Regions from separate parts of the Rhodoferax aquaticus genome, predicted to be linked through region 2. Evidence: predicted binding sites of a transcription regulator. Region 2 holds the regulator's gene; the other holds the start of a gene.

Region 1 (14,537 bases), 1.5 Mb from region 2:
AGACACCTTGCGGGCCTGCTCCAAGACCAAGCGCAGCTTGGAGTTACCGGCCGGGTCTGCGCCATTGCGCGCAGCAATCATGATGTCCTTGGCCAAGCGTCCAAACAAACGCCCTTTGGCGTTTGCCGCCAGTTCCTTACCTTTTGCTTTCCACTGCGCGCCCATGCTGATGCTTCCTTGCTGTAATAGCGCTCTATGGCGCTTGGTGATATCTGGTGAGTGATTGCGGGTGCCGCAATTGCAAGCCCCACGCACCACTGAAGAGGGCTAGGTTATACACCCAACCCAGACCAGCCGCCCACGTTGGCGGTGCAGCGCCGCGCCTGATCCAGCCGGCCACGGCAAAAGCAGGTGGGCCTCACGACACGATGTACGCCGCCGAGCCGGTGGACAACAGCTTGCCGTCGGCCCCCACAAACTCCATGCGGGTAGACGCCACGCGCGAGCCTAGGCGCATAACTTCAGCATGCAGCACAAAGTACTCGCCAATGCCGGGGCGCAAGTAGTCCACCCGCAGGTCTATGGTGCCTAGCTTGGCAAAGCGGTGCAGACGGGCGAACGGAGACTCGTCCATATGGCGCGCGCCGATGGCGGCCATCACGGCCAAGCCGCCCATGGCGTCCAGCCCCGCGCTGATCACGCCACCGTGGATGCGGTTGTAGCTGTAGTGCCCCACCAGCGCCGGGCGCATGTCAATGCGCGCACTCACCCGCTGCGGCAACAGCTGCGTGATCTTCAGCCCAATGGTTTGGTTAAAGACAATGCTTTCTTCAAAAATCTTGGTCAAGCCGGTGATGAACTCGGGCTCAAACACGACCTCGGCGTTGCTGCCCGCATCGGTGCTGGGCAAGGCAGCGGCAGGACTGGATGGTTCAGTACGGGAGTGGGGCATGGGCCGATCTCACAAACCGAGCTGGCGGCTGGCCAGCTCTTTCATGATCTCTTCGGCGCCGCCGCCAATCATCATCACCTTGACCTCGCGGTAAATGCGCTCGCAGGCTGTGCCCCGCATAAAGCCCATGCCCCCCAAGATTTGCACACCTTGGTCGGCGCAAAACTGCATGGTTTGCGTGGCGTGGTTTTTGAGCAAGCACACCTGGGCCACCCACTCAGCGCCTTTGGCCGACTTTTCGCCCCGGTCCCCGGCGTCAGCACGGGCAGACACCGCATTGAGCCAAGCGCGTGTGGACTCAATGCGCATCTTCATGTCCATGAACTTGTGGCGTATGGTTTGGTGGTCTATGAGCGCCGTGCCAAAGGTCTTGCGCTGCTGCGCCCAGGCCAAGGCTTCGTCATAGCAGCACTCGGCAAAGCCCAAAGCCATGGCCGCCATGGACAAACGCTCGCCATTGAAGTTGGTCAAAATGATTTTGAAGCCCGAGCCTTCTTCGCCCACCAAGTTGCCCACGGGCACGCGCACGCCATCAAACCGCAGCTGCGCTGTGTCCGAGCACAGCCAGCCCATTTTTTTCAGGGGGCTGCGCGACAAGCCAACAGCGTCGCCCGGCACCATGAGCATGGAGATACCCATGGGCCCTTTGTTTACCAAGTCGGTACGCACGGCCACCGTGATCCAGTCGGCGCGCATGCCGGAGGTGATGAAGGTTTTTTCGCCATCCACCACGTACTCGTCGCCCTCGCGGCGTGCCGTGGTTTTGAGGGCAGACACATCGGTGCCACCTCCGGGCTCGGTGATGGCCAGCGCCGCTATTTTTTTGCCTGCCAGCACATCAGGTATGACCTTGGCCTGCAGCGCAGCAGAGCCGTGGCGCACCACGGGTGGCAGGCCAATGTTGTGGCTAAACAGGCTGGCCATCAACCCGCCGCTGCCCCCAGTGCGCGCCAGCGCAATCGTCATGGCGTTGCGCAATGCCCATGGCGCGGGCGTGCCGCCAAAGGCCTCTGGGTAGCCCAGCCCCAGCCAGCCCAAATCGGCCGCGCGCTGGTACAGGCTGCGGGGGAATTCGCCCGCCTCCTCCCAGTCGTTCAAATGGGCGGCCACCTCTTCGCGGATAAAGCGGCGCGCGCTGTCTTCGACCTGGGCAATGTCTTCTGGCCCCCACTCGGCAGTGGTGCTGGGCGGTGTAGGCAATGTGGCGTGTGTCATGGGGTTTAACTCTGGCCTTCGCTGGGCGTGAAAAGTTTGGGCGTGGTGGCGCGGTGAAAACCGTTGAACGGTTTGATGGCGGCGCGCTCTTGCGCCTTGGCATCGGCCACACGCATGGGCCAGCCCATGCGCACTTGGGGCCGCGCACCGTCCACACGCAGCGTGCTGCCGCTGATAAAGGCCGCTGCGGGACTGAGCAAAAACACAATGCTGGCGGCCGCTTCGGCCTCGGTGCCAAAGCGCCCTAGGGGCACGGTTTTGCTCATTTCACGCAGCATGGGGCCCATCTCGGCGGGGTATTTGTCCATGCCGCTGGAGGCTATATAGCCCGGTGCCACGGCGTTCACACGCACCCCGCGCCCGGCCCATTCAATGGCGGCAGTCTCGGTAAAGTTGACCATGCCCGCGCGTGCCGCGCCGCTGTGGCCCATGCCCGGCATAGAGCCCCACATGTCTGCCACGATGTTGACGATGGCGCCGCCGTTTTTGTTCATGCTTTGCAAAAAGCATTCGCGTGCCATCAAAAACCCACCGGTGAGATTGGTGTTGATCACAGCCTCCCAGCCTTTGGCGCTAATGGCTTCTAACGGCGTCATGTACTGGCCACCGGCGTTGTTCACCAGCCCATCAATGCGGCCATGGGCGGCCACCACTTCGGCCACCACCGCTTTCACCGCCTCTTCTTGCCGAATGTCACATGCATGCCAGCTGGCCTTGCCACCGTCGGCCTCTATCTCGTCTTTCACCGCTTGGAGTTTTTCGGGCTTGCGGCCAATGAGCACGGTGTGCGCGCCCAAAGCGGCCAGCTCATGGGCGGTGCAGCGCCCAATGCCAGAGCCGCCACCGGTCACCACCACCACCTGCCCGGCAAACAAGCCGGGCGCAAACACAGAGCCGTATGTAGAAGCTGAAGTCATGCCTTGTCTTTCAAAAATAAAGCAATGCAGGCGCTGGTGAGCTCGTCCAGCGAAGCGCCTTTTTTGCGGTCGAACCACTGCACTGACCAATTCAGTGCACCCAAAATCAACAAGCGCGCCAGCTTGACCGGCGCACCCAATTGCCCGCTGTCGTGCAGGCGCTGCAGCACCGGCGTCCACGCAGCTTCATAGTCGGTCTGGAGCCGGGCCAAGTCCGTGCGTTGGCGTGCGCTCAAAGCGCGGTGCTCGTACAGCATCACAGGCACAAAGTCGTTGCCAGGGCCCAGCAAGGTTTCATAGTGCGCGCGGATCAGGCTGCGCATGGTGTCTACCGAGCTGGCACTGGCGGGCAAAGCCGCTAAAGCCTGCGCTTGGCGCGCCAACGCGGTGTGCATGCCCGCCTCCATCACGGCGAACAGCAAGGCGTCTTTGCTTTTGAAGTGGTAGAACGGCGAGCCGCTGTGCATGCCCACAGCCGCCGCAATGTCGCGGGTGCTGGTGGCGTCAAAGCCTTGCTTGCGAAACAGCTTGGCCGATGCGGTGATCAGGTCTTGGCGGCGGTTACCGTCGTCTAGCTCCAGCGCGGTTTTGCGCGGGCGACCACGGGGGCGCTTGGGTGCCAAGGCCGTGTCTGTGGCAAGCGTTGAGGGTGGTGCGTGGGAGTCGTCACGGAGCGATGCGGGAGCCTTCATGGGCTCTGAGCATATCCAAGCGCCGCATTTATAGCAAGCAAATGCTTTGCGTAAATACCCCTAGCAAAAACCAGGGGCTACCGAGGGATGGGCCTGCTAGGCGCAGCGCATGAGCGTCTGCGCTTAGCAAGGCCTGCGCGGGCTTACTCTTCGAGTTCAGCGCCTGCAAATTCGTCTTCAGGGCCTTCGCTGTCCATGGCGGCAATCTCAGCGTACTGCACCGCGTTGAGCTGGTGGCGGTAAGCCAAGAAAGTGTGGCGAGCGGCTTTGTCAGTGTCGCCTTCGTCTTCGGCAATGGCGGCGGCAAAGTGGTGCTTGGCAGCAGCGGTGAAATGGTGCGCCGCCATGCGGTGCACGTCTGCGGCCGACTCAAAGTCGTCTTCCGCGTATTCCTCGCCCAAGTCGTCGGTCTCTGGCGCGTTATCTTGAGTCATGGTGGCCTCGCATAGGTGTGTCACGGCAATGCGCCGCAGCCCCAAGCATGGGCGCTGCGTATGAAGCCTTCGTGACAAAACAAGGCAGCGCGGTTTGAAGACTCGCCACACGGTGCCATCCTGCACAGTCGCTTGGTATTCTTCGCGGCATTTACACATCGCAAAGCAACACACCGTGACGAATGCAACACCCCACACCCTAGACCCCGCCGCTAGCGCCCAACGCCAACTAGACGCCTACAACGCCCGCGACCTAGCGCGCTTTGTGGCCGAATACACCGACGATGTACAGGTCTACCGCCTGCCCTCCGCAGAGCCCATGTTGGTGGGCAAAGCTGCCCTGACCGAACACTACCGCACCCACCGCTTCAACCTGCCCCAGCTTCACGCCGAGCTCGTCAACCGCATGGTCTTCGGCAACAAAGTCATAGACCATGAACGCGTGACTGGCGTGCAAGACCAAGCCATGGAAGTGGCGGCTATCTATGAAGTGACGGAACAGGGGATTGCCAAGGTTTGGTTTGTGAGTGGTAGCTAAACCCTAGCCCCAGCGCTGGAGGTTGCTGCGCCCAAACTCACTTCGGTGTAACTGCCTCAGCCGGGCTTTCACGCTCGCTCTTTGCACCCGCAAATGCGTCGAAGATGCGGCGGTGTGCGTAGTACGACCATGGGTCGTGTCGCTCGTAGTAGCCAGCCACCCAGGCCTGAAGGTTCTCCAGCATGGCATCTTGTGCTTCTTTGGAAGCGTACTTGTGCGGCTCCCAAGGGCGGGACCGGTTGTGCGTGAGACACACCTCACGCCCGGGGTTCAGGAATACCAGCTCCGTGCATTGGGCCGATGCCGCTTCAACTAGCTCGCCGTAGCACCCCTCAATCACCCAGCTTTGATGGGCCACCAGAAACTCCGCCAGCGATGCATGGATAGCGTCCATGGGGCGCTGTACCGCAACCTTACCGGGCTCCCAAACGATGGAGTCCAGGTCCAAATGTGCAAGGCCATGTGCTTGGCTCAGGTGTTTGGCTAAGGTGCTCTTGCCTGAACCAGAGTTGCCAAAAATGAGGGTTTTCATAGCTTAAGGCGTTGAAGTCAACGAGCTGTTCGGCTTCTGGCGCAGCTCCGGTGAAACCCTGGGCTTGGGCCTAGGGACGAAGAACAGCGAAGCGCCAACTGTCATTTGATGTCTTCAGATGGCGTGCACACAGGGTGCACCCCTGTCACAACTCCATAGTCGCAAGTTTCATCGACTCGCTTTCGGTATGCATCGATCAAGCACTTTGCGGTTTTGCATTGATTTCTCTGTGTCAGCCACCTCAGTTGCTCTTCTTGCAACAACTTCCTAGAACCGCCGAAGTCGGAAGCGAGCATGCCTTTGTAATTTTCCGCCAATGCAACATCGAGCCTTTCAAGTTGCGCATCGGTGCAAATGGTTCTTTCAACGTATGTTGAAGCCTTCGAACAATCAAAGGAAGCAGCGACTGCTTGAAATGTGAGCAGCGCAAGTGCAGTCGAGATCGTCAACTTCTTCATGGCGCAGGCGTACGGCTTCAAGAGGCCCAGCTTGATGTAGAAGTGAAACCTGTCTTGTGAACAAGATCGCTGTTGGTCATGGTTTCGCTCCCTAAACCTGTAAGTCATTGATTTATACCCGAGCAAGGCAGTGTGTTTGACCCAGTCCGCCACATAAGTTGTGGCTTAGTGGCCATCGCGCCCCCCTACAAATACCCCCTCTTCCCCCCTCTTTTCCCCCTCAAGCTTTTCCCGGAGCTGCCTATCCTTGGCAGACCATGAACATCTCAGACGTCCTTAGCAGCCACGCCAGCAGCTTGAACAAGTCCAGCACCTCGGGGGCTAAGGCGAGTTCGGCGGTGGCGGGCAATAGCAACCCCTTGCAAAGAGCGGGAAGCCGCTTGCAGGCGCAGATAGACAGCACCTCGGCGCAGCTGTCGTCGTTTGGGCGTTTGAAGTCTTCCGTGTCTGACACGCAATTGGCGGCCAAGGCCTTGGCGGGGCTGCCCAGCACAGCCAGCGATGTGGAGCTCAAAGCAGCGGTGGCCAAGCTGGCAGCGGCTTACAACGCGTCGCTGGGTGCAGCGCGCACCACGGCAGACAAAGCTGGCATGACATCCGAGGCGCGCGGCGCACTCAACGTAGGCATGGACTTGCGCCGCGCCATCAAGACCGACACCGCCACGGCCGACGCCATGCGTGGCATGGGCTTTGTGCTTAAGAGCGATGGCACAGTAACGGTGGATGACAAAAAGTTGGACGCCGCGCTCAAAGCCAACCCCGCCAAAGTGCGCGCGGCCATGTCCAAGGTGGGCGGGCAAATCAACACGGTGGCCACCAAAGAGCTGGCCAAGGACGGCACCATGGCGGGCTCACTCGACTCGCTCACCCGCCGCGCTGGCACCTTGCAAACGCAGGCCACCGCCATGAGCAAGGTCATGGCGTACATGGCCAATCAGGCGTAAACGCCTGTGCAGCCAGGCTGCGGGCCTGGCCAACGCTCTCACTCAATCAATAAACAAGTCGGGCACAAACTTGGTGGTGCCGGGGGTGACGGAGTAGCGGTCTAGGTCGGTCACGCCGTGGGCGGCTAACACCTCGTCATCCAAATAGAAGTTGCCGGTGGCGCCAGCGCTGCTGGTGAGGATGGCGTAGGCCGCGTCGGCCATGATGTCGGGGGTGCGGCACAGGGCCACGTCTACCCCCGGAATCATTTGCATAGCAGCGGTGGCAATGGCGGTGCGGGGCCACAGGCTGTTAACGCCAATGCCGTGCTTTTTGAACTCGGCCGAGTGGCCCAGCGTGCACATGCTCATGCCGTACTTGGCCATGGTGTAGGCGGTGTGGCTTTGGAACCAGTGCGCCTGCATGTTCAAGGGGGGCGACATGGTGAGCACCTGCGGGTTGCGCCCTGCTTTGGCTGACTTTTTGAGCTCCGGCAAGCAGGCCATGGTGCACATATAGGTGCCGCGTGCATTGACGCCGTTCATGAGGTCAAAACGCTTCATGGGCGTGGCCTCGGTGTTGGTGAGGCTGATGGCGCTGGCGTTGTTGACCAAGATGTCGATGCCGCCAAAGATCTCTACCGCTTTGGCCACGGCGGCCAGCACAGCGGCTTCGTCGCGAATGTCTACCGACAGGGGCAAGGCCTTGCCGCCAGCGGCTTCGATCTCAGCGGCTGCGCTGTAGATGGTGCCGGGCAACTTGGGGTTGGCATCGGTGGTTTTGGCCACGATGACGATGTTGGCGCCGTCTGCCGCTGCGCGCTTGGCCACTGCCAAGCCGATGCCGCGGGACGCGCCAGTGATAAACAGGGTTTTGCCTGCGAGTGATGCCATGGGTCTGTCTCCTTACGTTATAGAAGCCCGCCCTTGGTGGGCGGTGCTGGCGCTGGGGGCGCCGTAACCGCGCAGGCCACTACACATTTAATAGCTGCTTGCGCAATATCCATGGGCGCCAGCAGCACTTTTCGCCACTAAACGCCGCGAACTCAGGCCCTTGCGGGCCCATGCTTAGGCCTTAGAAAAGTCGGGGCGGCGCTTTTCCATGAAGGCGGTGAAGGCTTCTTTGGCAGCAGGCTCTTGCAACATGCGGCCAAAGGAGGCAGCCTCTTCTTCGATAGCGGCCAGCACCTGGGCCATTTGGCCCTTCTTCATGAGGCGCTTGGTTTCCAACAAAGACGCCAAGGGTTTGGTGGCCAGCTTGCGCGCCTGGGCTTGGGCGATTTCATTGGTTTGGGTGGGCGGCAAGATGCGGTTGACCAAGCCCACTTCGAGCGCAGCCTCGGCCATAAAGGGGTCGCCCATGAGCAGCGCTTCGGCGGCGCGGTGGTAGCCCATCATTTGCGGCACCAAGAGGCTAGAGCCCGCTTCGGGGCACAGGCCCAGGTTCACAAAGGGCATGGAGAAGGCGGCGTTGTCACCGGCGTACACCAAGTCGCAATGGAACAGCAAGGTGGTGCCAATGCCCACCGCTGGGCCGCACACGGCAGCGACGAGCGGTTTAGGAAAGGTGGCAATCGCGCGCAAGAAACGGAACACAGGCGCGTCTTGCGTAGACGGTGGGTTGCTCAAGAAGTCGCCAATGTCATTGCCCGCGCTGAAGATGGCCACATCACCCTGGATGAGCACGGTGCGCACGGCGCTGTCGTCCTTGGCTTGCTCCAAGGTGTCGGCCAGGCTGGCGTACATGGCTTTGGTGAACGAGTTTTTCTTCGCCACGCGGTTGATGGTGATGGTCAGCACGCCTTCGGCGGTGAGGGTCAAGATGTCGGACATGGTGTTGCTCGTTTCTTAAAGTTCTGAAAAATGCGAGGACGCACTGTAAATCACTCTTTGTAGTACACCAGCTGGTGTGAGGTCGCCAAGAGCGCACCGGCGTGGCTCCAGAGCTGGGCGGTTTGGTCAAAAAACCCATTGCTAAAGGCTTGGGCACGGGCTTGTGCCAGCACATAGTCGTCAGACGCTTGCGCCAGTTGCTGCGCGCTGGCATGGAAATACACCGTGAGCGACACGGTGCCCGCAGGCACCATGTGGGCGCGGCGCAGCCACACGCGGGGGAAGAAGATGTCGCTCATGGCGGTGACGGCCGGATAGTCCAGAGGCCGGGCGGGCTGGTCGCGCACCCAGAGCTGGCTTTGGCTGGCGGTGTGATGGTCGTCCGAGGCCACGCGGCCATCCCACTTGGCGGGCAAGGGGCCGCTGACATTGCGCAGCTCATAGCGGGCCAGCCATACCAGCGCCTCAGGCGTGGGCACGGGCGCAATGCCCTCTGGGCCGGGGACTTGCGGCATGGGGCTGTCGTTCAGTGCCCAGGTGTCGCGCGGCAGCGCCGTCATGGCGGTGCCGGTGAGCACGGTGGCGCTGCTGCCATCGGGCTGGGTTTGCGTGATGTCTAGCACCCAGTGCTGGGTGGAGCGGTTGGTGCGGGCGGCACGCAGGTTGAGCGTGTAGGCGCCGGGGGTGATGCCTGCCGCAAAGTTCACCGTCAGCGACACGGGGCTGCCCAAACACTCTGGGTGCTGGGTGATGGCCGAGACCATGGTGGCAGCGGTGATGCCACCAAACGGCCCCACCATGTTGTGCCACGCCGGGTGGGTGTGGCCTAGGTAGCTGCCATCGGCCTGCGCCTCTAGGCGCAGGGCTTCGTCAAACAAATGCAAACTCACGCAAAAGCTCCTTCTGAAAACTGCTGCAAATACTGCTGCAGTTGCGGCCACATGCGGCCCAACTGCTCTTCTTTAAACATGCCAAAGTGGCCGATGCGGCGCAGGTTGACCTCAGCAGGCTCCACGCTGCGCAACACATGCGGGGCATTGCTGTACAGCGCCAACAAGCTTTGTACCGAGCGCAGCGTCAGCATCTCGTCGTCGGCCATGGCCAGTGCGACCATGGGAAAGCGGACTTGTGCATAGCTGCGGCGCACAGCCTCGCCCTCTGCGCCTACGCTGTATTCGGGGTTCAAGCACCACTTGCGCCACTGCAGCATGACGCCTGCCGGCACATTGCCGATGATGCCCAAACGCTTGCCCGGAAAGTAGCCACACAGGCGCGTAGCCAGCGGCACTATGAGGTACCAAAACGGCAAGACGCCGCGCTTGAGTTGCGGCGCGTTGTCGCGCCAGTAGCCGCTACCGGCGGCTATGTTGATCAGGCCGCTGACCTTGTGGGCGTTGGGCAAGAGGCCCGGCAGCTGCGCGCCCAGGCTGTGGCCCAAAAGGTAGAGCGGTGCTGCGGGCATGGCCGCGTGGGCGTGGTCCACCACATGGGCGTAGTCGCGCGCCCAGTCGTTGAGATCAGCGTCAAAGCCTTGGAGGCCGCCATGCGGCGTGTTGGGTTTGGAGTCGCCCATGCCTCGATAGTCAAAGGTGGTGACGCGCCAGCCTTGGCTAGCCAGCCATTGGGCAAACGGCGTATAAAAATCTTGGCGCACGCCCATGGCGCTGGCCACCACCACATTGCCATGGGCAGGCCCTGTGGGTGCAAACACCCGCAGGGCAATGTGCACGCCCTTGTCGCTTTCCAGTTGCAAAGTTTCCACTGCGCACTCCGTTATCGTGACTTGGGCGCTTGCCCCTTGCTCCACTGACGCTGGCAACAAAAAGGCCACCCGCAGGTGGCCCTTGCTGTGAGCGGCTTAGACCCGCTCAAAGATACCGGCAGCCCCTTGGCCCATGCCTACGCACATGGAGACCATGCTGTATTTCAGGTTGTGGCGGTGCAAGGCGTGAATCGCCGTGGCGGAGCGAATAGCACCGGTAGCGCCCAGTGGGTGGCCCAGCGCAATGGCGCCGCCCATGGGGTTGACCTTGGCGGGGTCCAGCCCCAGGGTGTTGACCACGGCCAGCGACTGGGCAGCAAAGGCTTCGTTGAGCTCAATCCAGTCAATCGCGTCTTGGGTCAACCCGGCGTAGCGCAAGGCAGCTGGAATGGCTTCAATCGGGCCGATGCCCATGATGTGAGGAGGCACGCCTTTGGAGGCAAAGCTCACAAAGCGGGCCAGTGGCTTCAAGCCATGTTGCTTGACCGCTTTTTCGCTGGCCAAAATCAGGGCGCCAGCGCCGTCTGACGTTTGCGAGCTGTTGCCTGCGGTGACCGAACCACGGGCAGCGAACACGGCCTTCAATTTAGCCAAGCCTTCTAAGCTGGTATCGGCGCGGGCTCCTTCGTCCAAGCTCACGGTGCGGCGCTTTTCAATGACTTCGCCAGTCTCCAGGTTGGGGCTGCGGTCCACCACCTCAACAGGGGTGATTTCGGCAGCAAAGTCGCCACGCGCTTGGGCGGCCAAGGCACGCTTGTGGGACTCCACGGCAAAGGCGTCTTGCGCGTCGCGGCTGATCTTCCACTGGTTGGCCACCTTCTCAGCGGTCAGGCCCATACCGTAGGCAATGCCGATGTTTTCGTCATGGTCAAACATGGTGGGTGAGAGAGATGGCGAGTTGCCCATCATGGGCACCATGCTCATGCTTTCCACACCGGCGGCGATCATGACGTCGGCCTCACCCACACGGATGCGGTCAGCCGCCATTTGCACAGCCGACAAGCCCGACGCGCAAAAGCGGTTCACGGTGATGCCACCCACGCTGGTGGGCAAGCCCGCCAACACGGCGCCAATGCGGGCGATGTTCAGGCCTTGTTGCCCCTCGGGGATGGCGCAACCGCAGATCAGGTCTTCAATGGTTTGCGGGTCTAGCGTGGGCACTTGCGCCAAGGCGGCGCGCAGCGCGGTGACCAACAAATCGTCAGGGCGGGTGTTGCGGAAAAAGCCGCGGTGGGAACGGCCAATCGGCGTGCGGGTGGCCGCAACGATGTAGGCTTCTTGAACTTGTTTCATGGAGGACTCCTTCAATTCTTGCGTGGGCCGGACGGTATCCAGGCCCAGATAAATTCGCATTCAATCGGCTGCGCGCCGGATTCGTCGCTGACGTGCACCGCCACGGTGACCTCGCCCTTGTCGGTTTGCTGCATGAGTGCGCGCTGCGCATCGGTCAGCACCGCCACGGCGCGCATGGCGCCTTGGGTGCGTTTTTTGAAGCTCACCTTGAGCTCTTTGGCCAGCGGCAGGCAGTCGTCACGCACGTTCATGCCCACCACCATGCCGGTGGCGGTTTCAGCCAGCAGCGTCATGGCGGCGGCGTGCACGCCATGGATATGGTTTTGCACGCGGCGCTCGTTGGCAATGGCAATCTCAACGCGGTGCGGCGCCATCTCTACATACTGCAAGCCTGCGGTACCGGTAAAGGGCACCGCGCGGCGCAGCACCACGTTGCGCGCCCAAGCACGGGCAAAGCGCGGCACTTGGTCAAGCTGGCGCAGCGAGCGCACCAAGCGGTTGGGCTTGGCTTGCTCGGGCGTAGAACCTGCGGTGTGCGCAGTGCTAGACACGGCAACCATCTCAGTTGCGCACCGGTTTGCCGGTGGACATCATGCCCATGATGCGCTCTTGGGTTTTGGGGTGGGTCAAGAGCGAGGTAAACGCTTTGCGCTCCAAGGCCATGAGGTATTCCTCAGTGACCAAAGTGCCCGCGTCTACATTGCCACCGCACACCACCTCAGCAATCAAGCTGGCAATGTGGAAGTCGTGGGCGCTGATGAAGCCGCCGTCACGCATATTGACCAATGAGCCTTTGATGGTGGCAATACCACTGCGCCCCGCCACGGCAAACTGGCGCTTGTGCGGCGCACGGTAGCCTGCGGCGTACATGGACTTGGCTTCGTTGATGGCCACAAACAAGAGCTCGTCTTTGTGGGGCACCACGATGTCGCTGTCGAGCAGGTAGCCCAGCTTGCGGGAATCCAGCGCGCTGGTGCCCACTTTGGCCATGGCGGCGGCAGTAAAGCCTTCGGTCAAGAAAGGAACCAAGTCTTTGCCTGTGGAGCTTGCTATATTTTCTGCAGCACGCCGCGCAATATAGGTGAGCCCGCCAGCCCCGGGAACCAAGCCAACGCCCACTTCCACCAGACCGATATAGCTTTCCATAGCCGCCACACGGCGGCTGGAGTAAATGGCGAGTTCGCAACCACCGCCCAAAGCCAAGCCGCGAATGGCGGAGATGACCGGCACATTGGAGTAGCGCAGCTTGAGCATGGCTTTTTGCAGCTCGGCTTCGGCACCGTCGATGGCTTTGGCGCCGCCCATCATGAAGGCGGGCAGCATGGACTGCAGATCTGCGCCTGCGGAGAACATCTCATCGGGCGACCAGATCACCAAGCCTTGGTAGTCTTTTTCAGCCAGCGCTTGCGCTTGCAACAAGCCTTCAATGACTCCGCCACCGATGGCGTGCATCTTGGTCTTGATGCTGGCGATGACGACTTGGTCGTCCAAGGTCCACAGGCGAATGGATTCGTCTTCGAACAGGGTTTTGCCCGCAGTTTCAGCTTGCGGGGCTTTGGCGCCCAGCACGCTCTCAGGGAAGTGCTGGCGTTGGTACACGGGCAGCTGGCGCACTGGCACAAAGGTGCCGGTACTGGGGTTCCACGAACCGGCAGGTGTGTGCACACCACCGGCGTCGGCCACAGGGCCTTTGAACACCCATTCAGGCAAAGGCGCTTTGCACAGGGCTTTGCCTGCGTCAATGTCTTCTTGCACCATCTTGGCCACTTCGAGCCAGCCGGCTTCTTGCCACAGCTCAAACGGGCCTTGCTTCATGCCAAAGCCCCAGCGCATGCAGAAATCCACATCGCGGGCATTGTCCGCAATCGATGCCAAATGGATGGCGGCGTAGTGGAAGCTGTTGCGCAAAATGGCCCACAAGAACTGGCCTTGCTTGCCTTCGGCATTGCGCAGCAGCTTCATGCGCTCGGCAGCAGGCTTTTTGAGCATGCGTGCGTAGACCTCGTCCGCCTTTTGGCCACCGGCGACATAGTCTTTGCTAGCGGCATCAAAGCGCAACACCTCACGGCCCACCTTTTTGAAGAAGCCCGCCTTGGTCTTTTGACCGAGGTTGCCCATCTCCAGCAGGGTTTTGAGCACGGTGGGGGTGGCAAAGCTTTCGTAGAAAGGATCGGTCTCCAAGCTCAAGGTGTCTTGCAGCGTTTTGATCACATGGCCCATGGTGTCCAGGCCCACCACGTCTGCCGTGCGGAAGGTACCGCTGGAGGCGCGGCCTAGCTTTTTGCCAGTCAGGTCGTCCACCACGTCGTAGGACAGGCCAAAATTTTCCACCTCTTTCATGGTGGCCAACATGCCTGCAATGCCCACGCGGTTGGCAATGAAGTTGGGAGAGTCTTTGGCACGCACCACGCCTTTGCCCAGGGTGCTGGTGACAAAGCCTTCCAGCGCGTCAAGGTAAGCGCCTTCGGTGGTGGGGGTGTTGATCAACTCCACCAAGGCCATGTAGCGCGGTGGGTTGAAAAAATGGATGCCGCAAAAGCGGGGTTTGATGTCCTGGGGCAGCGCCTCAGACAGTTTGGTGATCGACAGCCCCGAGGTGTTGGACGCCACGATGGTGTGGGCGCCAATGTAGGGGGCAATCTTGGTGTAGAGGTCCAGCTTCCAGTCCATGCGCTCGGCTATGGCCTCGATGATGAGGTCACAGTCGCGCAGTTGCTCGAGGTGCTCTTCGTAATTGGCTTGACCAATCAAGGCAGCGTCTTCGACCACACCCAGAGGTGCGGGCTTGAGCTTTTTCAGGTTGTCGATGGCTTTGCTGACAATGCCATTTTTAGGACCTTCTTTGGCGGGCAAATCAAACAGCACCACAGGCACTTTGACGTTGACCAGGTGCGCTGCAATCTGCGCACCCATCACGCCAGCGCCCAGTACGGCGACTTTACGAACTTGAAAGCGGGACATAACTCTTCCTCAATTTATTGAACGCGGATCCAAACTTGGGTTCGGTAGAAGAACCCGATGTAGCCGCGCATTTCGATCTTTTTGCCA
Region 2 (14,537 bases):
TGCCCAGTGCGCCAAACAAGGGCAGACCATTAGTGTCTTTGCGGTTGGCGAGTGACACCACTTGGTCGCGCAGTCCGGTGATTTGCAGCGCAAAGGTCTTGCGCTCTGCCGCAGTGTTGGCACCATTGCCCGCATTGACCACCAACTCACGGATGCCTTGCAAGGCGCTGGTGATGTCGCCCAAGGTGCTTTCGGCGGCCGCAATGGCGTTGCGTTGGGACTCTAAGGCCCGTTGGTCACTTTGGATGCGTGCCAGGCGGGTCTGTGCGCGCTCGGCTTGTGCTGCGCCGGTGGGGTCATCGCTGGCGCGCACTATTTTTTTGCCGGAGGTCAGGTTTTCTTGCAAGTTGGACACATTGGTTTGCCGGGTGGATAGATTGCGCAAAGCGCCGTCAAACGCATTGGCGGAACCTAGTCGGCTAGTGAATGCCATGGTGGAGTCTCCTTAGCGTGTTCAACGGGCCATCGTCTGGATCAAAGTGTCAAACACGCTTTGCGCGATCTGAATCACCTTGGCCGAAGCCTGGTAGGCCTGCTGGTACTGAATGAGTTTGCCCGCTTCTTCATCCAAGTTCACACCAGAAACCGCGGTGCGGTTGGTTTCCAGATTGGCGGCAATCGTGGTGGACACCTGGGCCGCGTAAGCTGCACTTTGGGTGCGAATGCCCAGCTGCGAAATCAACCCGGCATAACCGTCTGTTAGCGCAGAGCCGTCAAACATGGGCTTATCGCGCAAGGCCATCATGGCGCTCGCGTTGCCTGCATTGAGCTTGGGGTATTGGTTAGGGCCTACCGTGAAGGTGTCACCGAGCTTGGGTGAACCTTGCAACACCAAGCTCCACTCGCTCAGAGGCGCGGTGGCGGGGTAGGTACCTTCAATGGCTTGGCCTGCCGTGTAGGTGTGGGAAAACGGGGTGGCGGGCGTTGGATCGTCACTACGGGTATAGGACGTGGGGCTGGTAAAGGTCAGTGTGACCGGCGTTGCCGATACAGGGTTGCTACGGGCGACCAGTGAGGTCTGCTGCATGCTGCCGGTATTGCCCGTGCCCATACGGCCCGAGACCGGGCTGGCGACTGCCAAAGCCGCCGGCGTAGAAAACGCACTGGTGATCGTGCCTGCCGATGTGCTGAAAGGCTTGAGCAAATACCGGTCTCCGTTGGCAGGCGTGCCGGAGGGGATGGAAATGTTCAGGCCGTCAATCGTGACGGGGTTGGTCGTGCCAAAGTCAAAGGTGCTGACTTTTCCGTCTGAGCGCCGTGTGATGGACCCCGTGGTCCCCGATGTGAACTGCAGCATGTAGTCAGAGGCCACAAACTTGCTTACATCTGCAATGGCCAGCGCCAAGGCGCCGGTACCTGTGTTGAGCGTAGCGGGTGCGGCTGGTATGCGAATGTTGCTAGTGCCAAAAGTCGCCGGTGTGAACAGATTGCCACCCGCCGCACCATTGAGGTCCAAGCCCAGTTTGTGCTGGTCATTCATGGCCGTGCTAACAGCCAAGGTCATGCGCCCCAGCAGGTTACGCCCTTCCGTGAGGTCAGTGTTTTGAAAACGCAGCAAGCCAGAAATTTCGCCGCCGCCCAGCGTGTTCTCATCCAACGTAAAGCTTTGCCCATTGCGGCTGATGGCGATCTTGCTTTTCGTGATGTCGCCAAACTCGTCAGCCACGATGGCGATGGGTGTCGACTGCACACCGAGTACAAGCGCTTGGCTTCCTCCTATGAACAGGTTGAGCCCCCCGTCTTGCGATGCAATTCCCGTGGTTTGCACGTACTGGTTGATCTCGCGCACCAGTTGATCGCGGCGGTCTAGCAAATCGTTTGGCGACTGGCCATTGCCATTGATTTTGATGATTTCATGGTTCACCTCCGCTACGCTTTGGGCCAAGGTGTTGATGGTCGCTACTTTTTGTGTGAGGGCCTGTGCAAGGCCTTGCTGCAGATCGTCAATTTTCAAAGAGCTTGAGCGCATGCGGGCGGCTGCTTCGTCCACTCGGGTGAGTGCCACGGTGCGAGCGGTCAAGTCGGTGGGTGCGCTGGCCACATCGGCGAAGGCGTTGAGCATCTCATTGACGGATGCACCCAAACCGCCACTGCCGCCTTCGAACAAACCTTCCAGTTGTTTCAGGTACTCAGAACGCGTAACGTCCGCCGCTTTGACGGAGCCCGCCAAGGTGGATTGACGGGTTAAAAATTCGTTCAAGTTCCGCTGAATGGTGACGACACTGACACCATAGCCAATGTAACCAGCCCCCGTGAACTGGCCCTCCACGGTCTCCATGATCACGGACTGGCGAGAGTAGCCAACCGTGTTGACGTTGGAGATGTTGTTGCCCGCTGTCTGCAATGCCAGCTGGTTGGCCTGCAGTGCGCGAACCCCAATGTTTAGGATGCCCATGGTGGTCTCAAGCCATTAGACCTGCACCCGGCGCAGTTGTTGCGTAGTTTGAATGGCGCGACTCAATTTGGCGGCGTATTCAGGGTCGGTGGCATAGCCCGCTTTTTGCAGACCACTGGCAAAGGCATGTGCGGAGCCGGTTTGGGTGCGTACTTTTTCGTAGCGTGGGCTCTCAGAGATCAGTCGGGCATAGTCTTTGAAGGAGTCTTCCACTGAGTCGTAGGCTCTGAAGCGGGCCACGCGCTTTTGCGGTGTCCCGTCGATGTATTCAGTCGTAGTGACTTCTGCTACTTTGCCGGTCCAACCAGCCCCCGCCTTGATACCAAACAGGTTGTTGGCCAGCGCGCCACCCTTCATTTTGATTTGGAATTGACCCCACCCGGTTTCATGGCCCGCCTGGCCCAGCATAAAGCTGGCAGGAATGCCACTTTCCTTTTCAACCTTGGCGGCAACGTCAGAGTGTTGCCGCACAAAGTTCGCCTGAGTCTCCGTAGGGCGGCGGCCGGTCGTGGGTTGCGTGCGCGCTTCAGTTTTGAGCTTGAGCTCGCTGGTGAGCTTCAGGGTGGCTGGGTCGGCATTTGTCTCGATCGCGCCAGTGGTGTTGCCAGAGCCGTTGGTGTTGGCGGTGACCGGTGCCACCCCCATTTGGCGGGTGAGTTGCTGCGCAATCAGGTCCGACAGGCCACCTGGTTGGCCAGACATCTGAACTGCAAATTGTTGGTCCAGCAAATCGGTGCCTAGGTCTCCGCCTGGGCTGTCGAGCATGCCGGATTTGACGGTGGCCTCGCGCATGCTCTTGATGAGCTCACGCATAAACAAGGACTCAAATTGCTTTGCCGTTTCTTTGATCGAATCTGGCGTGGCCTTGCTGGCGTCGTTCTTCAGTGCATTGAGTGTGCGAGCGTCTGCCGCAAGCCCAGAGCTTATGGCGGCTGAATTGCCTTGAATGGAGCCGTAACTCATATCAAATGACCTCCAGTTCAGCGTTGAGCGCACCGGCGGACTTGATGGCTTGCAAGATGGCCAACAAGTCTTGCGGCGTTGCGCCCAAAGCATTCAAAGCTTTAACAACATCGGCCAGTTGGGGTGCTGCAGGCAGCTGAATGAGCTTGCCAGGTTCTTGTTTGATTTCAATGCTGGACTTTTCAGTCACCACTGTTTGGCCGCCCGAAAGCGCATTGGGTTGGCTGATGACGGGTGTAGACGAAATGCTCACCGAGAGGTTGCCGTGCGCGATCGCGCAAGGGCCCAGCGAGACCGCTTGGTTTAGCACAATGGAGCCCGTGCGGGAGTTAATGATGACTTTGGCAGCGGCTACAGATCCGTCTACCTGCAGCTCTTCCATGTCGGCCAAGAACGTCACGCGCTCATTAGGGTCTGTGGGGGCTTTGACTTGCACGGTCCGTCCGTCTAGTGCCTGCGCTACGCCGTTGCCAAAGCGCCGGTTGATCGCCTGCGCCACTTTGCGGGCGGTTTGAAAGTCGGTTGCGTTCAGGCTGAGGTTGACGTTGGGACCCGACTGAAGTGCGGTGGGAACAGCACGCTCTACTTGGGCCCCATCAGGGATACGCCCCGCACTCAGATGGTTGACCGTGACCTTGCTGCCACCTGCGGCCGCACCAGCGCCGGCCACAATGAGGTTGCCTTGCGCCAGTGCATACACCTCCCCGTCAGCGCCTTTGAGCGGCGTGGCAATGAGGGTGCCACCTTTGAGTGATTTGGCGTTGCCCAAGGAGGAGACGTTAATGTCCAGCAACTGCCCCGGCCGCGCAAATGCGGGGAGTTGTGCTGTGACCAACACGGACGCCACGTTCTTTAGTTGCAGCTGGGTCAGGGCCGCCGGCGTGAGTGTCATGCCCAGCTGCTGCATGTAGTTGGTCAAACCTTGCGTGGTGTATGGCATCTGTGTGGTTTGGTCGCCCGTACCCTCTAGTCCCACCACGAGTCCAAAGCCCGTGAGCTGGTTGCTGCGCACACCCTCGATGGCCGCCACTTCTTTGACCCGCGCTGCTTGTGCGGTACCTGCAAGCCCCATGCACAGCGCAAGGCTCAGCAAGGTCAGCACCAGTACGCTACGCGCGTAACCTTGGGGGCCGCTGCGCAATTGGCCTGCATGGGGGGCAATGGCAGTAGGGGTTTTCATATGCTGCAATCGGCTTGGGCTGGGTCCGACAAGACCCATCACCCTCGGCACTATTGTTGAATTCTTTAGAAGGGTTGAAGGCTTAAAAAGAGCCTAGATAGCCAGCCAACTGTCTGGGCTTCACCTTGGGCGCCTCGCCCTTTGGACTCAATGCGCACATTGGCCACTTGGGTGGACGACACGACGCTGCCCGGTTGTACCAAGCGTGGGTCCACCGTGCCGGAGAAGCGCAACACATCCACGTTTTGGTTCACGCCAATCTGCTTTTCACCCGCCACCACCAAATGCCCGTTGGGGAGCACTTCGATCACGGTTGCGGTGATGGAGCCCGTGAATGTGTTGGCGCTTTCAGTGCCGCCTTTGCCTGAGAAGTTGTTGTTGGTGGCGGCACCCACGTCAAACTTGCCCAAGCCCGGTGCCGTTTGGAGGGGGAGCGCTTTGATGGACGAGTCAATCGATGACGTGCGGTTCACGGTGGAGGTGGACTTTTGGCTGGCCGTCACGTTTTCCACAATTTGCACGGTCACCGTGTCGCCCACTTGCCGCGCCCTGCGGTCCTCAAAAGAGGGGCGGTAGCCTGCAGCTTGGTAAAGGCTTCCGGTTGCAGGCTTGCTTTCGGCTGCAGCGTTGGGCATGGGCGCTGCGACTTTAGGTTCTGCAAAATCCACAGCCACTTTTTGTGGCAAGGTTTGGCAGGCGCTACAGGCCCACGCCACGCCCAAGGCCATGGCTGTTCTGAAGCAGCGCGGCCATTTATTCAGGGGTTGAGTGTGTGGCATGTAGGTCTCCTGGGGCTAGAGCTGTCCAAGTTTTTGCAGCATTTGGTCTGAGGTTTGAATGGCTTTGGAGTTCATTTCATACGCCCGCTGGGTCTGGATCATGGTGACCAGCTCTTGCACCACGTTCACATTGGACGTTTCCAAGAAACCCTGCATCACAGTGCCCATGCCGTTGGCGCCAGCCGTCCCTACGTTCGGTTGCCCAGAGGCCGTGCTCTCGGCAAAGACGTTTTGCCCTTTGGGCTCTAGCCCTGCGGGGTTGATAAAGCTGGCCAGTGTGATGGTGCCAATCGGTTGGGGGTTGACCGTGCCCGGAATCTGCGCGGTGACTGCGCCATCAGACCCGATGGCGACGCTGGTTGCGTTCGCTGGTATGGTGATGCCGTTGAGCACGGGCAGGCCCGTCGTGGTGACCATGCGGCCTTGGTTGTCGATCTGGAAAGACCCATCGCGGGTATAGCCAATGGTGCCGTCAGGCATCGTTAGCTGGAAGAAACCATTGCCCTGGATCGCAACATCCAAGTTGTTATTGGACTGCTGCACATTGCCTTGAGAAAACGTGCGGCTGGTGGCTACGGTGCGAACACCTAAACCAATCTGCAGGCCTGTGGGCAGGGTGGATTGTTCCGACGTGTTGGAGCCCACTTGGCGCAGGTTTTGGTACATCAGGTCTTCAAACACCGCGTGCGATTTTTTGAAGCCCGTGGTGGATACGTTGGCCAAGTTATTGGAAATCACGTCCAGCTGCATTTGCTGGGCTTCCATGCCGGTTTTAGAGATCCAGAGGGAGTTGATCATGGTGTTTATCCTTGCAAGCCTAGGAGCTGGGCGGCAGAGCGGTCATTCGATTCCGCAGATTGCATCAGCCGGGTTTGTACTTCGAACTGACGGGCGGTTTGGATCATTCCCACCATGGCTTCGATCGGGTTGACGTTGGAACCCTCAAGCACACCCACTTGCAGACGTGCGTTGTCGTCGTTGTTCAACGGGTCTCCGGATAGGCTTCTGAACAAGCCGTCGTCGCTGCGCTTGAGTGGGTCGTCGGCGTTGGGGCTCACGAGTTTGAGGCGGCCAATGGCGTTGGCGGGTTGGTTGCCCACCTTGGCGCTGACACCGCCGTCATGCCCAATGGATACTTCGGCCCCGGGTGGCACCGTGATGGGTGACCCCCCGTTGTTGAGCACAGGCAGGCCACTGCCTGTGACCAATGTGCCGTCGGTCGATACTTCGAAATGCCCGCTGCGGGTGTAGGCCTCGGTGCCGTCCAAGCCTTGCACGGTGAACCATGAGTTGCCGGTGGCCATGGCGTCCAGGCTACGGTCGGTGCGCATGGCGGGTCCAGGCAGATCTGAGTGACCCGCTGTCGCTTCCAGTGCAAAGACGCGTGTAGTTGCTCCGTCCCCGCGCAAGGGGACCGCACGGTAGGTGGCGAGCTGCGCGCGAAAGCCCGGCGTAGACGCATTGGCCAAGTTGTTGGACAGCACGGCTTGCCGACTCGCCGCCGCGTTGGCGCCTGTCATGGCGGTGTAGATAAGGCGGTCCATAAGGGGCTTTCGTTACAAGCGGGTTAGCGCAAATTGACCAAGGTGCTAAGCGTTTGGTCTTGCGTCTTGATCGTTTGGGCGTTGGCTTGGTAGTCACGCTGGGCGGTCATCATGTCGATGAGCTGCGCGGTCAGGTCCACATTGGAGTCTTCGGTCGCCCCTGAGCGCAGCTTGCCAAAGTTACCCGTGCCGGGCGAGCCTTGAATGGGTTGGCCAGATGCGGCGGATTCGGTCCATGCGCCTGCTCCAATCGGGACCAAACCCTGCACGTTGCGAAAGTCAGCCAAGGAAATTTTGCCGCGCGCCTGGGTTTGACCGTTGGAGTACTGGGTGGTCAAGACACCTTGGTCGTTGATGGTGACCGCGGTTAGGTTGCCCGCGGTATAGCCGTCTTGGGTGAGGCTTGAGACGGCAAAGGGGGTGCCGTACTGGGATGCCGTTTTGATGTCTAGTGTTGCGGTGAACTGGCCCGGTGGCGTGCTGGCCAGATTGACATTGGGATTCTGGGAATACAGCTTGATGTCGATGGGGGTGAGCGGCGCAGTAATCTTGCCGTTGATGTCAAAGCTGACAGAGGGTGACGGCGGCACAGCGTTCAATCCGGTAACGGCTTTGGGCGGCAAGGGGGTCGTAGTGGTGGACAAGGGGTCTGGCATATAAATGTCCCATTTGTCTGCGCCCACTTTGGTGAAGTAGAGGTCAATAGGGACCGGTACGCCTTGTGAGTCATAGCCTGTGAGGGTGGTTCCATACGTTCCAATCGGTACCGGAGGGGTTGCTGTGGCAGCAATGGCAGCGCGCGAGTCTAAGTTGAACTCGGCAGAGACTGCGGTGGTGGCTTTTGCGGGAATGGGCGCACCGGTGGGAACGGTGAGCTTTTGAATTGTGGTGCTGGTGGTCACGCCCAGCAGCGTGGTGGGGTAGCCCATGAGGTTGGCACCTGAGTTGGTGACAATCGCCCCGGTGTTGGTCAGTTTGAACTGGCCATCGCGTGTGTAAGCGGGTGAGCCGTCTTTCTGGGTGATTTGGTAGAAGCCTCCACCGTTAATGGCGACATCCAGTGAATTGCCCGTGATGTTGATCGTGCCTTGCGAGAACTGTTGCGACACAGCGCCTACGGCGACACCAATACCACCACCCGCACCGCCACCTCCGCTGGGCCCTAGCGCAGAGGCTACCAATTCGTTGAACTCTACACGCGATACCTTCATGCCCACGGTGTTGGCATTGGCAATGTTGTTGCCGATCACGTCTAGGCGCTTGCCCGAGGCATTGAGGCCAGAAAGCCCGGTTTGAAATGACATGGTAGTTTCCTTGAACGATGGACGGGTCAGGCAGTGGTAGTTAGAAACACGCTACAAAATGGCTTTGATGTCGGCATAGGCCACCGCTGCGCGGCCTTTGGTTTGCAAGCTCATGGCACCGTTGTTGGTGCCCACCGATACGACCGTGTCGCGCGAGTAGGCGGTGGTGGTCATGGCGTCATTACCCTGCGTGGCTGTGACTTTGAAGGTGGGTGTTCCGCCTGCGGCGTACTTGGATGCATCCCATGTAAAGTCATTGCGCCCTGCGCTTTTCGCGCCTAAATTGAGGGTGTCGACCAACTTGCCTCCCGGGCTGATGATCTCCACGGACACCTTGCTTGCGTTGCTAGGCAGTTCGATCGTGCCTTTTGCGACACCGTTAGTGATGGAGAGCTTGTTGTCTTGAATCAAGATGTCACGACCGATCATGCTGGACCCTTGCATGACTTGAAGCTCAGAAAACTGGCTGCCCAAGGTTTTGACCGTCTCATTGAGTTGGGTCAGGCCTGATACCGTGTTGATCTGCGCCAGCTGGCTGGTCATTTGTGCGTTGTCCATGGGGTTCATGGGGTCTTGGTTGTTGAGCTGCGCAACCAAGAGCTTCAAGAAGCGGTCTTGCGAAGCATCGGCATCGCTTTGGCCAGTTTTCTTCTTGGTGTTTCCAGCATCGGCCAATGCGGCGATGGGGTCTTTGGATGTCACGGGTGTGGTCGTTGCCATGGTCGCGTCCTCGGTTTATTGACCCATTTGCAGGGTTTTGAGCATCAAGGTCTTGGCGGTATTCATGACTTCGACGTTGTTTTGGTATGAGCGTGAGGCAGAGATCATGTTGACCATCTCCTCCACCGGGTTCACGTTGGACTGGAGCACGTAGCCGTCTGCGTCCGCGGACGGATGGCTGGGGTTGTGCACCCGTTTCATGGGTTCATTGCTTTCGCGAATGGCGCTCACCTTCACGCCGGAAGATGCGTCTGAGCCCATGGGCACGGTCTCAAAGACCACTTGGCGCCCTTTGTAGCCTTGACCATCAGGCCCAGCAACCGCATCCGCATTGGCCAGATTGCTGGCCACCACGTTGAGTCGCTGCGATTGCGAACTGATCGCACTGCCCGAAACATTGAAGATACTAAACATGGACATGGTCTGACTCCTAGGGCGAAACTTGCCTACTGACCTTGAATGGCACTCAAGAGTGTTTTAGAACTGCCGTTAATGAAGCGAAGGGTGGCCTCATACCGCACCGAGTTGTCCACGAAGTTGGCGCGTTCGCGGTCCAGGTCCACACTGTTGCCATCCATGGCAGGTTGGGTTTGTATGGTGTAGTTGAGCTTGGGGCCACCAGCTTTGTCCATGGTGCTTTGCAGTGGTATGTGGTTGGGATGGGTTGTGCCTTCGCTCGTGGCCCCTCTGGCGGGTGTTGGCGCCAGTGCGGCGGACTCTTCAGCGGCATTCATGGCTTCTTTGAAGTTGATGTCGCGGCCCGCATAACCGGGCGTGTCAGCGTTGGCAATGTTGCTGGCAATGACGCGCTGACGCTCAGAGCGAAGCACCAAAGCTTTGCCTTGGAAGTCCAAGGCCTGTGTCAAATTGGCAAACATAAGTCACCCCATCATCAAAACCGCTGATGCACGACAAGGGCATGCAAAGCGTTGAATCGATTATGGGAAAAACTTGAATTTTTGAGCCTGTGAATTGGCGGTGGAAAGGCGTGCTTTTGCGTTAAATGGTTCGTGTGCTTGCGCCTACATTGGCCCAGTGCGCTATTGGAACAAGCGCGAACTTCAAGTTTCTCCACCCTAAAAACTACTGTTATGACACCGTTTCGCAACCGCCTCACCCACGCACTGCCGCTCGCGCTTGGCTTGGCGCTAGCGGGGGCTTGCCTGAATGTGCAGGCGCAGGTCCCCAACTACAGTGACTTGCAAGCCGCGGTGGAAACTTGGGCACGTGCAGCGGTTGCCAGCAATGTGGCAGCTTCTGGAACAGCCGTGCGTACCGAAGTCACCGTAGGGGGTATCGATGGTCGCTTGAAGTTGGCCCCTTGCGGCAACGTGGAGGCCTACTTGCCAGTAGGCTTGCGTTTGTGGGGCAAGACCCGGGTCGGTGTGCGCTGCATGGACGGCATGGTGCGCTGGAATGTCACCATGCCCGCCACAGTCAAAGCCTTAGGCACTGCATGGGTTGTAAAAAACCCGGTGGCATCGGGTGCCGTGATTGGTCCCACTGATATGGTGGAGACCGAGGTAGATTGGGCGGAAGAAGTTTCTCCTGTGCTAACCGACCGCTCCGCTTGGGTGGGGCAGGTGGCAACCCGCCAACTCGGCACTGGGCAAACTTTACGCCAAGGCATGGTGAAGCCAGCGCAAGTATTTCAAGCCGGCGCGCAAGTGCGGGTGGTAGCGCAAGGCCCCGGATTTTCGATCTCTTCCGACGCCCAGGCACTTTCCGCTGGAATCTTGGGGCAACCCGCCCGCGTGCGGATGGACAATGGCCGCGTGGCGACCGGGGTAGTGATGGATGTCCATACAGTAAGAATTGACCTGTAAAGCCCTGTCTTTTCAAAAAAAAGCTAAAGTACGTTGCAGCCCGGCCGATAACACTCGTACGAGGCTACGCTTATCGTAGTTTTGGAGAACGTGATGAAAATAGGTCAACCCTCAGAACTTCCTGCTCTTGTGTCTCAAGTTAATGCGCCCGCAGCCCAAAAGGCAGGGGCGGCATCGACCGCAAAAACGCAAGCCAATGCTCCCGCCAGCACCAAGTCGGCTGGAGTTGCGGTAACGGTATCCACCCAAGCGCGCGCGCTGGAGCAAGCGGACGTGGCGGAGGTCGATACCCAGAAGGTTGCAAAAGTGCGCACGCAAATTGAGCAAGGCACTTACAAAGTTAACGCTGAAGCGATTGCCGACAAGTTGTTGTCCAACGCACAAGAGATGCTCAAACGCACCACAAGTTGAGCCCACAGCAGCCGCCTGCCAAACACGTTGAAGGTTCGCAAACATGTTGAATGACCCTGTGTCACTTCAGTTAGACCAACTGGAGCTTCAGTTCTCCCAAGCTTCTGAGGCCTTGTTGTCAGGCAGCTCGGACGATATTCAGCTCGCTAGCGTGAGTTTGCAAAAGGGCGCAGTGGAATTGCTTCAATTGGTGGACGAATTAGGCCGCAATCGTTTGGACAAGCTGCGCCATGCTGAGCGGCTGCACCTGTTGGCGGCTGGTATTTCGGTGTTGCGCGAGAACTTACTCAGGCGTGCTGCATTTGTGGAGCAAGGTTTGCAAATCTTGATGCCATCTGCCAAGCGCACCACCTATAGCCCAGTGATTGGGCCTTATGGCAGTTCGAGTGTGGGTGCAAAGAGGGGTGCCATGGCTTGATCAGCCAGGCCATAAAAAAACCACCCATTGGGTGGTTTTTTTATGGGTGTAACGGTGTGCTTTCGGTCTTAGTGGGTGCGCATTTTGGCTCTCAGCCGGGCAATGGATTGGCTATGCAGTTGGCACACGCGGGACTCCGTGACGTCTAGCACTGCGGCAATCTCCTTGAGGTTCATGTCTTGTTCGTAGTACATGCTCATGATGTGCTGCTCCCGTTCCGGTAGACCCTTAATAGCCGCAACCAAAGCTGCGCGAATACGTTGATCGCGTAGCATGTTGAGAGGGTCTGCATCCGTATCCGCCACATGCCGATCTAAGAAGGTGTCGTCGTCTTCATTGCGGCGTGACATGTCTTCTAGATACACCAGCTGCGTGCCACGAACTTTGCCAAGCAGAGACTGGTAGTCACCCAAACTCATGCCTAGCTCCTTGGCAATCTCTGATTCAGCGGGGCTGCGGCCCAACTGGTGCTCTAACTTGCGCATGGCTGTTTCAATGTCTTTTTGGCTTTTTCTAGAGCCTCGGGACATCCAGTCGTTTTCGCGCAGCTCGTCAAGCATGGCGCCTCGAATGCGCTGGGTGGCGAAGGTCTCAAACTGAACGCCCTGCGCTGACTCGTAACGTGTGAGCGCGTCGGATAGTCCAATCAGGCCCACTTGAATCAAGTCATCCACCTCCACACTGGCGGGGAGCTTGGCCATCATGTGGTGTGCCAAGCGTCGAACAAGCGGCTGGTATTGTTTGATCAGCGCGTTGCGATCCATTTGGCCTTTTGCGGTGTACATCAATGGCTCCCAACGCGTTGGCCACTCGTGTGGGCCAGTGAACCGGCTTGAGCGGGGTGACTTACACAATCAGCGCTAAGTTGCAAGGTGTTTTCCAGCATGCGAAGTGCTAAGTTTTGAATGTCTACACACGGTCTGTCGTCATCAAAAGGCGCTTCAATTTGCAGGGCCGTCAGCCCATAGCCCAGAAAGTTTTTGGCACATTCGGTCAGACTGTTGGCTACGTTGCCCAACTTGTTCGGTGGGAGTGCACCTTGCCGATGCGCCATTTCCACAATGGTAGGCTCTAGCCGTCCGTTAAGCAACAAGTGCTTCAAAGAGCGGTAGCTAGTAATGAGCGACGAGCGCAAGGGCGTGAGTACCAGCAATGGGGAGATGCCTGTGTCATACAGCAGAGGAACCAAGCAGTCTGCGCTGTCGTAGATCAAAACAATGCCCTCGTTTTGGAAAAGCTGATGCAAGTAGGCGAGCGTTTGGGCTTGCGAGTCCGCCATGCTTCCTAGGCTACGCAAACCCAAGCCCGCCGGAATGATGCTCCATGCGGGCACGTCTTCTTTGTCGTCGGACGTCCAGTAGCCGTTTTCTAGGTATTGTTCTAGGCCTGGATTGGCCTCGGACTCTCGGGTTGTTCCATCGAGTACGGTGACAGCATAGCCAAAGTCAACCAATGCGGCGCATAGTCGCCAAAGTAGGGGGAGCTCAGATTGCTCGTCCCCATGGCTTACCACCGCCATGAGCTTAGGTGCCGGCGGTTCGGCAAGTTCCAGCAAGCCTGCGGCTTGGTTCAATGGTTTTTCAAGCATCAAATGCCCCCTTGCTGGCAGGTGCGTACGCAGCAGGGTTGAAGAAAAGATTGAGATCTCCAATTTTGGGGTCGAAGGCGGAGGTGGTAGCTGCGCGCATGGAGGCGCGCACAAGCTTGGAGGCATTGGCAGGCTCCCAGTCCTCAGGGACCCGCTGCCCGGTGGTCACGCCGCGCACGGTTAGCTGGTGGCGAATGGCTGCGTCAATGGCGGGCCCTAGTTTGACCGCTTCATCGATCTTCGAAAAGATAACTTGGGGGCTGCCTGGTGTTTTGAATGCGGAAACAACTTCTTCTAGCGTGTCCCCATGACCGCCAGCATTCAGTACCAGTAGGCGCTTGATGTCTGGTAGCTCCAACAGATCCAGCATTTCACGTTTGCGAGGGTCGCGTGGTGCGAGGCCTGTGGTGTCGATCAACACCAATTTCTTGTTGGATAGCAGTCCCAGTAGGTCTTGCAAGGCGGCGCGGTCATGCGCGAGGTGCGCCACCACACCGAGCATCTTTCCGTAGGCCCGGAGTTGTTCTTGCGCTCCAATGCGGTAAGTGTCTAGCGTAATCAAACCGACGCTGCTGGGTCCGTTGGTGCGCGCGCATATGCCTGCGAGTTTGGCTGCGGTGGTTGTCTTGCCAACTCCGGTGGCTCCAATCAGCGCGAAGATGCCGCCCTCTTCTTGAATGGCCGGCGCATCTGCGTCGGTGCGCAGATTGCGTTCGAGCACGTCCATGACCCAGCGCACGGTTTGTGATGCATCCATCTCTTCTGGCATGCGTTCCAGGATCGTTCGTGCCAGCGTAGGCGAGTAACCAGCCCGTATGAGTTTGAGCATCATGTTGGACTGAATGGGGTTTTGGCGGGCCTGGCCCAACCATGCCAAGGTGTTGAACTTGTCTTCAATCAGCTCCTTCATGGCGTGCAGTTCCGTCACGATCTCTTTGGGCAAACCAGTTGTTGTGTTGGTCAGAGTCGGTACTTTGCGGAGCGCAGCAGGTTTTGCTTGCTGTGGTGATTCCAGTATTTCAAACCCGTGGGCAGATGCAGCCCTAGGCCGCTCCACTGTTTTGACGGTCTTGATCGGCGCAACGGGCTCGGCGGGCGCGCTCTCGCTGCGCTTTCTGAGCATGCGTTCACGCACATAGTCTTGAAAGGACAGCGTGCTCATGGACAGCTGGCTGGCGTCATCTTCTACCTTGCTTGCCACCTGCTGGTACGTGGGCGGCGCGCCATTGCGCGCAAGGCTTATTTTTTTGCCCCCGTCTAACCCTTCCCCGCGGTCGAGTGCCTCCAGAGTTTCTTCAGCGGTGGCGACGACTTCGACCCCGTTTTCTGTCGGGCGGTTAAACAGAATCAAAGTGCCCTCTCCAAATACGAGACGGGCTTTTGCGAGTGCCTCGCGCGAGGTGGGTGCG

What was found. The regulator FliA, encoded in region 2, starts transcription of late flagellar genes. The targets are predictions, from matches to a motif close to CTAAAGTTTNNNNNNNNNNNGCCGNTA.
Region 1: a site for FliA is predicted at 5,898-5,924, ahead of fliD (flagellar filament capping protein FliD). Genes of this name have one in related genera too.

Annotation. Positions count from the first base shown of each region.
Region 1 covers NZ_CP036282.1:871,767-886,303, reverse strand. Annotated here, with positions in the region: gene EXZ61_RS04205 (YebC/PmpR family DNA-binding transcriptional regulator) at 1-165, opposite strand, end outside; gene EXZ61_RS04200 (thioesterase family protein) at 359-892, opposite strand; gene EXZ61_RS04195 (acyl-CoA dehydrogenase family protein) at 902-2,107, opposite strand; gene EXZ61_RS04190 (SDR family oxidoreductase) at 2,113-3,024, opposite strand; gene EXZ61_RS04185 (TetR/AcrR family transcriptional regulator) at 3,021-3,716, opposite strand; gene EXZ61_RS04180 (hypothetical protein) at 3,860-4,150, opposite strand; gene EXZ61_RS04175 (nuclear transport factor 2 family protein) at 4,326-4,688, shown strand; gene EXZ61_RS04170 (P-loop NTPase family protein) at 4,726-5,220, opposite strand; gene EXZ61_RS04165 (lysozyme inhibitor LprI family protein) at 5,322-5,678, opposite strand; gene fliD (flagellar filament capping protein FliD) at 5,936-6,622, shown strand; gene EXZ61_RS04155 (SDR family oxidoreductase) at 6,665-7,495, opposite strand; gene EXZ61_RS04150 (enoyl-CoA hydratase) at 7,670-8,434, opposite strand; gene EXZ61_RS04145 (acyl-CoA thioesterase) at 8,485-9,324, opposite strand; gene EXZ61_RS04140 (alpha/beta hydrolase family protein) at 9,321-10,196, opposite strand; gene EXZ61_RS04135 (acetyl-CoA C-acyltransferase) at 10,293-11,489, opposite strand; gene EXZ61_RS04130 (DUF4442 domain-containing protein) at 11,501-12,040, opposite strand; gene EXZ61_RS04125 (3-hydroxyacyl-CoA dehydrogenase/enoyl-CoA hydratase family protein) at 12,051-14,450, opposite strand; gene EXZ61_RS04120 (DUF2147 domain-containing protein) at 14,465-14,537, opposite strand, start outside.
Region 2 covers NZ_CP036282.1:4,146,743-4,161,279, reverse strand. Annotated here, with positions in the region: gene flgL (flagellar hook-associated protein FlgL) at 1-433, opposite strand, end outside; gene flgK (flagellar hook-associated protein FlgK) at 455-2,395, opposite strand; gene flgJ (flagellar assembly peptidoglycan hydrolase FlgJ) at 2,411-3,358, opposite strand; gene EXZ61_RS19190 (flagellar basal body P-ring protein FlgI) at 3,360-4,430, opposite strand; gene EXZ61_RS19185 (flagellar basal body L-ring protein FlgH) at 4,604-5,317, opposite strand; gene flgG (flagellar basal-body rod protein FlgG) at 5,333-6,115, opposite strand; gene EXZ61_RS19175 (flagellar basal body rod protein FlgF) at 6,121-6,861, opposite strand; gene flgE (flagellar hook protein FlgE) at 6,885-8,165, opposite strand; gene EXZ61_RS19165 (flagellar hook assembly protein FlgD) at 8,217-8,885, opposite strand; gene flgC (flagellar basal body rod protein FlgC) at 8,901-9,305, opposite strand; gene flgB (flagellar basal body rod protein FlgB) at 9,332-9,763, opposite strand; gene flgA (flagellar basal body P-ring formation chaperone FlgA) at 9,977-10,711, shown strand; gene flgM (flagellar biosynthesis anti-sigma factor FlgM) at 10,805-11,122, shown strand; gene EXZ61_RS19140 (hypothetical protein) at 11,166-11,540, shown strand; gene EXZ61_RS19135 (RNA polymerase sigma factor FliA) at 11,609-12,325, opposite strand; gene EXZ61_RS19130 (P-loop NTPase family protein) at 12,325-13,128, opposite strand; gene flhF (flagellar biosynthesis GTPase FlhF) at 13,121-14,537, opposite strand, start outside.